2 regions of the Actinomadura sp. ATCC 39365 genome follow, and region 2 is predicted to be linked to the other one. Evidence: riboswitches for the same ligand, from Rfam matches in the RefSeq annotation. Region 2 holds a riboswitch; the other holds the start of a gene.
What was found. A riboswitch is a leader RNA that binds a small molecule or an ion and turns the genes downstream of it on or off. The one in region 2 is predicted to bind glycine.
Positions count from the first base shown of each region.

Region 1: another riboswitch for glycine. It lies ahead of gcvP (aminomethyl-transferring glycine dehydrogenase); the one in region 2 lies ahead of gcvT (glycine cleavage system aminomethyltransferase GcvT).

Region 1 covers NZ_CP184335.1:6,781,903-6,786,258, forward strand. The annotation lists gene gcvP (aminomethyl-transferring glycine dehydrogenase) at 1-1,969, opposite strand, end outside; glycine riboswitch at 2,136-2,232, opposite strand; gene ACNF49_RS33215 (MerR family transcriptional regulator) at 2,281-2,901, opposite strand; gene ACNF49_RS33220 (bifunctional nuclease family protein) at 3,049-3,519, opposite strand; gene ftsR (transcriptional regulator FtsR) at 3,652-4,278, opposite strand; gene ACNF49_RS33230 (double zinc ribbon and FHA domain-containing protein) at 4,302-4,356, opposite strand, start outside.
Region 2 covers NZ_CP184335.1:10,276,667-10,281,022, reverse strand. The annotation lists gene ACNF49_RS49055 (L-serine ammonia-lyase) at 1-891, opposite strand, end outside; gene gcvH (glycine cleavage system protein GcvH) at 951-1,340, opposite strand; gene gcvT (glycine cleavage system aminomethyltransferase GcvT) at 1,337-2,422, opposite strand; glycine riboswitch at 2,457-2,555, opposite strand; glycine riboswitch at 2,576-2,673, opposite strand; gene ACNF49_RS49040 (M28 family peptidase) at 2,936-4,309, opposite strand.

The DNA.
Region 1 (4,356 bases), 3.5 Mb from region 2:
CGTGCACCTTGGCGCAGACCTCGGTGATCGACTCCTCGTACACGCCGTGCGTGGACGGGTACGTCACCATGATCGCGGCGAGCTTCTCGCGGTGCTTGGCGATCTTGGCGTCGAGGTCGGCCAGGTCGATGTTCCCGTCGCTGTCGCAGGCCACGACCACGACCCGCATGCCCGCCATGACGGCGCTGGCCGCGTTCGTGCCGTGGGCCGAGGACGGGATCAGGCACACGTCGCGCCCGGTGTCGCCGTTGGCCTGGTGGTAGGCCCGGATGGCCAGCAGACCGGCGAACTCGCCCTGGGAGCCGGCGTTCGGCTGGATGGAGACCGCGTCGTAGCCGGTCACCTCGGCCAGCCAGCCCTCCAGGGTGCCGATGAGCTCCCGGTAGCCCTCGGTCTGGGCCTCCGGCGCGTACGGGTGCACGCCGGCGAACTCCGGCCAGGTGATCGGCTCCATCTCGGTGGTCGCGTTCAGCTTCATCGTGCACGAGCCGAGCGGGATCATCGAACGGTCGAGCGCGATGTCCTTGTCCTGGAGCCTGCGCAGGTAGCGCAGCATCGCGGTCTCGGAGCGGTGGCTGTGGAAGACCGGGTGGGTCAGGTAGTCCGACTCGCGCAGCAGCTCGGCCGGCAGCGCGTCGGCCTCCAGCGCCACCTCCTCGCGTTCGACGCCGAAGGCGGCCCACACCTTGACCAGCTCGGCCGCGCCGGTCTTCTCGTCGCAGGCGATCGAGACGTGGTCGTCGTCGGCCTGCCACAGGTTGACGCCCCGCTCGGCGGCGGCGGCCACCACCTCGGCGGCCCTGCCGGGCACGCGGACGAGCACGGTGTCGAAGAACTCGCCGTGCACGACCTCCAGGCCGGCCTCGCGCAGCCCGCCGGCCAGCGCGACGGCGTGCCGGTGCACGCGGTGCGCGATCCGGCGCAGGCCCTCGGGGCCGTGGTAGACGGCGTACATGCCGGCGATCACGGCCAGCAGGACCTGGGCGGTGCAGATGTTGCTGGTGGCCTTCTCGCGGCGGATGTGCTGCTCGCGGGTCTGCAGGGCCAGCCGGTAGGCGGGGTCGCCGTCGACGTCGACCGACACGCCGACCAGGCGGCCGGGCATCTGCCGCTGCAGGCCCTCGCGTACGGACATGTAGGCCGCGTGCGGCCCGCCGAACCCGAAGGAGACGCCGAAGCGCTGGGAGGAGCCGATGGCGATGTCGGCGCCCAGCTCGCCGGGAGCGGCCACGAGCGTGAGGGCCAGCAGGTCGGCGGCGGCCACGACGATCGCGCCCGCCTCGTGCGCCCTGGCGGCCACGTCGCGGAAGTCGCGCAGACGGCCCGAGGCGCCCGGGTACTGGACGAGCACGCCGAAGCACTCGGGCAGCTCGCCGTCGAGGTCGTGCTCGACCAGCGTGATGCCGAGCGGCTCGGCGCGGGTGGCCAGCACGGCCTTGGTCTGGGGCAGCGTGTCGGCGTCGACCACGAACACGTCGCTCTTGGACTTGCCGGCCCGGCGGGCCAGCGTCATGGCCTCGGCCGCGGCGGTGGCCTCGTCCAGCAGGGAGGCGCCGGCGACGTCGAGGCCGGTCAGGTCGGAGACGACCGTCTGGAAGTTCAGCAGCGCCTCCAGGCGGCCCTGCGAGATCTCCGGCTGGTACGGCGTGTACGCGGTGTACCAGCCCGGGTTCTCCAGCAGGTTGCGCCGGATGACGGCGGGCGTGACGGTGTCGTGGTAGCCCAGGCCGATCATGGAGGTCAGCACCCGGTTGCGGGAGGCCAGTTCGCGCAGCTCGGCGATGGCCTCGGTCTCGCTCGCGGCGGCCGGCAGCTTGAGCCGGTCCTTGACCCTGATGGCCTCGGGCACGGCCACGGCCACCAGATCGCCGACGGACTCGAAGCCCACCGCCTCGAGCATGCGCTGCTGCTCGGACTCGGATGGGCCGATGTGCCTGGACGAGAACGGCGGAGCGGACAGGTCGGTCATGGAGGTTGCCTCCCGAGGCTTGGAGACCGGCGCCAGGGCGCGGGCGAGTGCCGGATCTCCCCCTCTGTCATCGCGACGTCATCGCGACCTGAGAGCTTCACCCCACCGTGGGGCTTGCACCGTCGGTGAGGTGCGCCTGGCGGGCGCACCTGCTTTCCAGAGTTGCCTCACCCGAGCGGTACGGGATGCCTGAGAGATTCCGGGGAGGGTTGCTCCTTCGGCGCCCCAGGACCGAAGCCCAGGGACTCTCCCGCACGGGGTCATCAGCCTTACTCTGTCCTAGATTACTACGGTGTGTTCAGCGGTTCAGCTCACCCCGTGCGGCGTGCGCGGCGCCGCTTGGCGAGCTCGTCAGTGGGATGGTCGGCCGGGACGGTGTCCTCGACCGCCGCCCGTTCCCCCGGCAGCTCCGCGAGGGAGCCCTCGACCTCTCGCCAGACCCGGCCGAGCGCGATGCCGAACACGCCCTGGCCGCCCTGGAGGAGATCGATCACCTCGTCGGCCGAGGTGCACTCGTAGACGCTGACTCCGTCGCTCATGAGCGTGATCTGCGCGAGGTCGGCGACCCCGCGGTCACGCAGGTGCTGCACCGCGGTGCGGATCTGCTGCAACGACACTCCGGTGTCGAGCAGCCGCTTGACGACCTTGAGCACCAGGATGTCGCGGAAGCTGTAGAGCCGCTGCGAGCCCGAGCCGTGCGCGGCTCTTATCGTGGGCTCGACCAGGCCCGTGCGCGCCCAGTAGTCGAGCTGCCTGTAGGTGATGCCGGCCGCCGAGCAGGCTGTGGGCCCGCGGTATCCGATGTCGTCGGGCAGCGTCGCGGGCTGCTCGTCGAAGAGCAGGCCCTGCTCTCCGGCACGCTGCCGCGCGCTCTCGCGCCGCACCGGATCTTCCTGGCCGGCCGTCTTTCCCTCGCCGCTGCTGACCGCCACGCGGACCTCCGGCTTTCTCTCATCCCATGGCCTGATCTGGGGGTTCGTAAAGGGCGACCACGGGTTTCACTTGCACCGTAGGACCGTGACCATGCTCAGTCAACGATCCGGCTCGGCGCGTCGTGAAGCGTAAATGCACTGAAATACCTACCCCGCCCTGCCGAAGTCCTCGGGAGTGATCGTGTCAAGGAACTCCCTGAACTTCTCCACCTCGTCCTCCTGGTCGTCAGGGATGATCACGCCGGCCTCCTGGACCACCTCTTCGCTGGCGAAGATGCGCGCGCCGGTGCGCAGCGCCAGGGCGATCGAGTCGGAGGGCCGGGCGCTGACCTCCACGCCGTTGGAGAACACCAGGTCGGCGAAGAAGATGCCGTCACGCAGGGCCACGATGTTGACCGCGCGCAGCCCGACGCCGAGCGCGCTCAGCACGTCCCTGAACAAGTCGTGGGTGAGCGGCCGGGGCGGCGGCTCCTCGGCCTGCGCCAGGGCGATCGCGGTCGCCTCGGTCATGCCGATCCAGATCGGAAGGAACCGTTCCCCGTGTGCCTCCTTGAGCAAGACGATCGGCTGATTTGTGGGCATCTCAACTCGAACGCCCACGACCTCCATCTGCAACACGGGCTGCTCCGTATTCGACCGGCCGGTCGCCCGGCACAGCTGTTGACTGGGTCGTTTCTGCTACACGCTTGTGCATTTCAACGTAACACCCGGCAGGCCTGGAATGTGCCCCGGCCTTCCAGCTCTGTGCCCTCAGCGGCCCAGGACAGACCTGACGCCGACGCGGACCAGGGAGGCGTGCAGGTCGAGCAGGAGCGTGGACAACTCCCTGGCAGCCTCGTCGGCCTCGCCGATGGCGCCGGGCGCGCGGCGCTTGAGTATGGGCGCGACGGTCTGCTCGACCAGCCCGCACTCCCGCTCGGCGGCGACCTTGACCGCGCGCAGGTGGCGGGCGTGCAGGCCGAAACGGGCCAGGGCGCCGACGCTGCGCGCGATCTTCAGCGCCTCCTCGTCGTAGCGCCTGGCCACGGGGGTGAGCAGGCCGTAGTCCTCCAGCTCGGCGAGGGTCTCCTCGTCGATGCCGGCCGCCTCCAGCAACTGGGCCCGGTCGTACCGGATCTCCTGGGTCTGCTGCACCGCGCGCGGACGGCCGAAGCTCTCGGCCATCTTGTCCTTGATCACCCGCAGCGGCAGGTAGTGGTCGCGCTGCTCGGTCAGGATGAAGCGCAACTGCTCGACGTGGAGATGGGTGAACTTGCGGTAGCCCGAGGGGCTGCGCTCGGGCTCGATCAGCCCCTCGCCCTCCAAGAAGCGGATCTTGGACACGGTGACGTCGGGGAACTCGCCCTGCAGCAGGGCGAGCACCTCCCCGATGCTCATGTGCGAGCGTGCCGCCTGTGAGCTCATGCGCCGGCGTTGACCCTCATCAGGAAGACGAGGCGGAACTTGCCGATCTGC
Region 2 (4,356 bases):
GATGATGCCCGCGGCGCCGTTGGTGGGGGCGGTGACGATGCGGCCGCCGGCGGCGTTCTCCTCGTTGACGGCCAGGGCGAACAGCGCCACCCAGTCCATCGCCTGCAGCGGGTCCTTCTCGGCCGACTCGGCCTGCAGCCGCCGGTGGAGCTGGTTGGCCCGGCGCTTGACCTTCAGCCCGCCGGGCAGCACGCCCTCCTTGGAGATGCCGCGCCGCACGCACTCCGACATCACGCGCCACAGGTTGAGGATGCCCGCGCGGATCTCCTCCTCGGTGCGCCCGAACGCCTTCTCGTTCTCCAGCATCAGGGCGGAGATCGACAGGCCGGTGTTCGAGCAGTGCTTGAGCAGCTCGTCGCCCGAGGCGAACGGGTAGGGCAGGACGGTGTCGTCGGGCTTGATGCGGTCGGCGCCGGTGGCCTTCTCGTCCACGACGAAGCCGCCGCCGACGGAGAAGTAGACCTTCTCGCGCACGGTCTCGCCCTGCTCGTCACGGGCGGTGAAGCGCATGCCGTTGGGGTGCTCGGGCAGGGAGATCTTGCGCTCGAAGACGAGGTCCTGGCCCACGACGAAGGGGATCTCGTGCTCGCCGTAGAGGTTGACCGTGCCCGAGGCGCGCATCTCGGCCAGGCGGGCGTCGACGGAGTCGACGTCGACCAGCTCCGGCTTCTCACCGGACAGGCCGAGCAGCACCGCCTTGTCGCTGCCGTGGCCCTTGCCGGTCAGGCCGAGCGAGCCGTACAGGATGACCTCGACGCGGGCCACGCGGGGGAGCAGGCCGTCGTCGTGCAGCCCGCGGGCGAACTTGTGCGCGGCGGCCATCGGGCCGCCCGTGTGGGAGCTGGACGGTCCGATGCCGATCTTGAAGAGGTCGAAGACGCTGATCGCCATTGATGGGCGCCCTTCAGTTCAGGAAGTGCCGGGGCCCGTCGCGGGCCCCGGCGTTGGTGTCAGGACTCGCCTGAGGTGAGCGCCGTGTACTCCTCGGCGGACAGCAGGTCCTCCGCGTCGCCCTCCATGCGGACGCGGAACATCCAGCCGTCGCCGTACGGGTCGCTGTTGGCCAGCGACGGGTCGTCGGCCACGGCCGCGTTCACCTCGACGATCTCGCCGCCGACGGGGGCGTAGATCTCGCTCACCGACTTGGTGGACTCCACCTCGCCGACCGAGTCACCCGCCTCGACGGTCGAACCGACCTCGGGGAGCTGCACGAAGACGACGTCACCAAGAGCCTCGGCGGCGAAGGCCGTGATGCCGACGGTCACGGTGATGCCGTCGTCCACGCCCGACACCCACTCGTGCTCCTTGGTGTAGTTCAGGTCGTCAGGGATGTTGCTCACTTGTTCCTCCTGTAGAAGGGCAGCTCGACCAGGTCCATAGGTTCATGGCTGCCCCGGATGTCCACGGCCAGACCTGTGTCGGCCCCGGCGTCCACGTAGGCCATCGCGATGGGCTTGCCCAGGGTCTGGGAGGGCGCACCGCTGGTGACCTCGCCGACGACGGCGCCGTCGCGGGTGACCGGGTAGCCGTGACGCGGCACCCGGCGGCCCTGGGCGACCAGGCCGACGAGGCGGCGGCGGGGCTGGTCGTCCTTGACCGCCTCCAGTGCCGCCCTGCCGACGAAGTCACCGGGCTTGTCGAATTTCACCACTCTGCCCAGCCCCGCGTCGAACGGGGTCAGGTCGGAGCTCAGCTCGTTGCCGTAGAGCGGCATGCCGGCCTCCAGCCTGAGGGTGTCGCGGCTGGACAGACCGGCGGCCCTGAGCCCGTGCGGCTCGCCCGCCGCCTCCAGGGCGCGCCAGAGCGGCACGGCGTCCTGGTTGGCGACGAACAGCTCGAAGCCGTCCTCGCCGGTGTAGCCGGTGCGGGCGATGAGCGCCTGGCGGCCGTCGACCACGCCGGGCAGGCCCGCGTAGTACTTGAGACCGTCGAGGTCGGCGTCGGTGAGCGTGGCCAGGATCTCCTGGGCCTTCGGGCCCTGGATCGCGATGAGGGCGTACTGCTGGGAGCGGTCGTCGACCGCCGTGTCATACGACTTAGTACGATTTTTCAGCTCATCAGCGACCTTGTCGGAGTTCGAGGCGTTGGCCACCACCATGAACTCCTCGTCCGCCAGCCGGTAGACGATCAGGTCGTCGAGCACCCCGCCGCGCTCGTCCACGATCATCGTGTACCTGGCCCGGCCGGGCGCGAGCGCCGACAGGTGGCCGACCAGGGCGTAGTCGAGGGCCTCTCCGGCCTGCGGACCGGTCAGGAAGATCTCGCCCATGTGCGAGAGGTCGAACAGCCCGGCCGCCTCGCGGACGGCTTTGTGCTCCGCCGACTCGCTGCCGTACCGGAGCGGCATGAGCCATCCGGCGAAGTCGGTCAGCGTGGCGCCTAGGGCCTCGTGGACGTCTCGTAGCGGCGTAGGTCGGGACATTTGTCGCACCTCAGGACAGGATTGGATGCCAGCATCCTCCCCCTCTGTCATGGATGCCTGAGAGCTTCGCCCGAGTTTTACCGGACTTTCACCTTCGGCGAGGCCCGAGGGCCTGCTTTCCAGAGGTCACCTCCCCGTAAGAACGCCTTACAGGGCTGCCGCGCGGTCCTTTGCCTTGAGAGGTTCGCGGGGAGGGCTTGCTCCTTCAGGGACCCTGACCGGCTGTCAGGGTGCTCTCCCGCACGGTTTCGCCGGTGATGTCCGTCAGCCTAGTGCCGTCATGGGGGTGTTGTCGCGCTTCGCCCCCTGCCTTCCGCAGCATCCGCGACATCCCGCACGCAGCGAAAAGCGGCCGCGGCCCCGGAGAGGCGGGGTCGCGGCCGCGTTGGTGGCCGCGCGCGAGCCGGTCATGGCAGGTCAGCTCGCACGCGGCAGCTCGGGGCGGGCCGGTGGCGACCGGCCCGCGCGTAGATCAGGCCCTGTGGATCAGGCTCTAAAGGTCAGGCCCGAGGATCAGGCCCGCGCCCAGAGGGCGGGCACGTTCGGCGGCTCCCAGCCCGGCAGGCTGGTGTGCGCCTGGAGGCAGCGGTAGCTGACCCCCTGGTAGGTGACGACGTCTCCGGCCGTGTACGACTTGTAGGCCGTCCAGGTGGTGCCCTGGCCGTCCCCTCCGACGGTCAGGGTGAAGGACGCGGAGTGGTCCGCCGTCGCCCCGTCGCCGTTGATCCCTATGGTGTACGTCCCCGCCGCGGCGCCGCTGGTGGTGGCGATCGTGACGGTGGACGACTGACCGGCCTGCACCGTGGACGGGCTGAAGGAGACGGTGACCCCGCTCGGCACGTTCCCGGCGGAGAGCGCGACGCTCTGCGCCTGGCCGGACGTGACCTGGGTACTGACCGCCGCGGTAGCCGACTGACCGGCCTGGACCGATGCCGACGACGGGGTCACCGAGATCGAGTAGTCGTTCTCCGTGGGCGTGCTGGTGCCCACGGCGAGCTTCCATATGGCGTACGCGATGGCGTCGGAGTTGCGGTCGAGCGCCGTGGTGTTGATGGCACTCGGGTAGCTGTCGCAGGCGCTGTGGTAGCAGCGGTCGAACGGCTGCCCGGCCGAGCCGCCCCACTTGGCGGCCTGGGCCGAGCTCTTGACCGCCCCGGCCCCCGTGGCCAGGCCGCCGACCCGGACGCCCGCGCTCTTGAACGAGGCGTGGTCGCTGCGGCCGTCGCCCTCCCTGTCGCCCTCGGTCTGCAGGCCAATGGTGGCGAAGTAGTCGTTGAAGGTGCGCTGGATCGCCGCGTCGTCGTCGTAGACGAAGTAGCCGGCGTTGGTCGAGGCGATCATGTCGAAGTTCAGGTACACCTCGACGCCGCTCGCGCCGCCGTTCTGCACGTAGTACCTGGACCCGACCATGCCCGCCTCTTCGGCGCCCCACCAGCCGAACCGCACGTGCTTGGTGAGGGTGGGCCTGCGGGCGGCGAGGGTGAGGGCGTTCTCCAGGAGCGCGGCCGAGCCGGAACCGTTGTCGTTGATCCCGGGGCCGGCCGCGACGCTGTCGAGGTGGGCGCCGAGCATCACGGTCTGGTTGGCCGGGCCGCCCGGCCAGTCGGCGATCAGGTTGCTGCCGCCGCTGAAGCTCTGCACGCGGGTGGTGAAGCCGGCCGCGTCGAGCTTGCCCTTGATGTAGTTCATCGAGGCGGTGAAGCCCGGCCTGCCCGAGGCGCGGTTGCCGCCGTTGCTCGTGGCGATGGACTGCAACTGGCTCAGATGCGCCGTCACGTTCGCGACGGGGATGTCGGGCGCGGGGTCGGCGGCGGCGCCGGCCGGTCCGGCCGGCGTGGTGAGGGTCAGGGCCAACGCGGCGGTGGCCGCGGCGCCCAGCCTGAGCATGGCGTTCACGATCTGTGGCTCCTCAAGGGGGTTGGGCGGCCACCCCG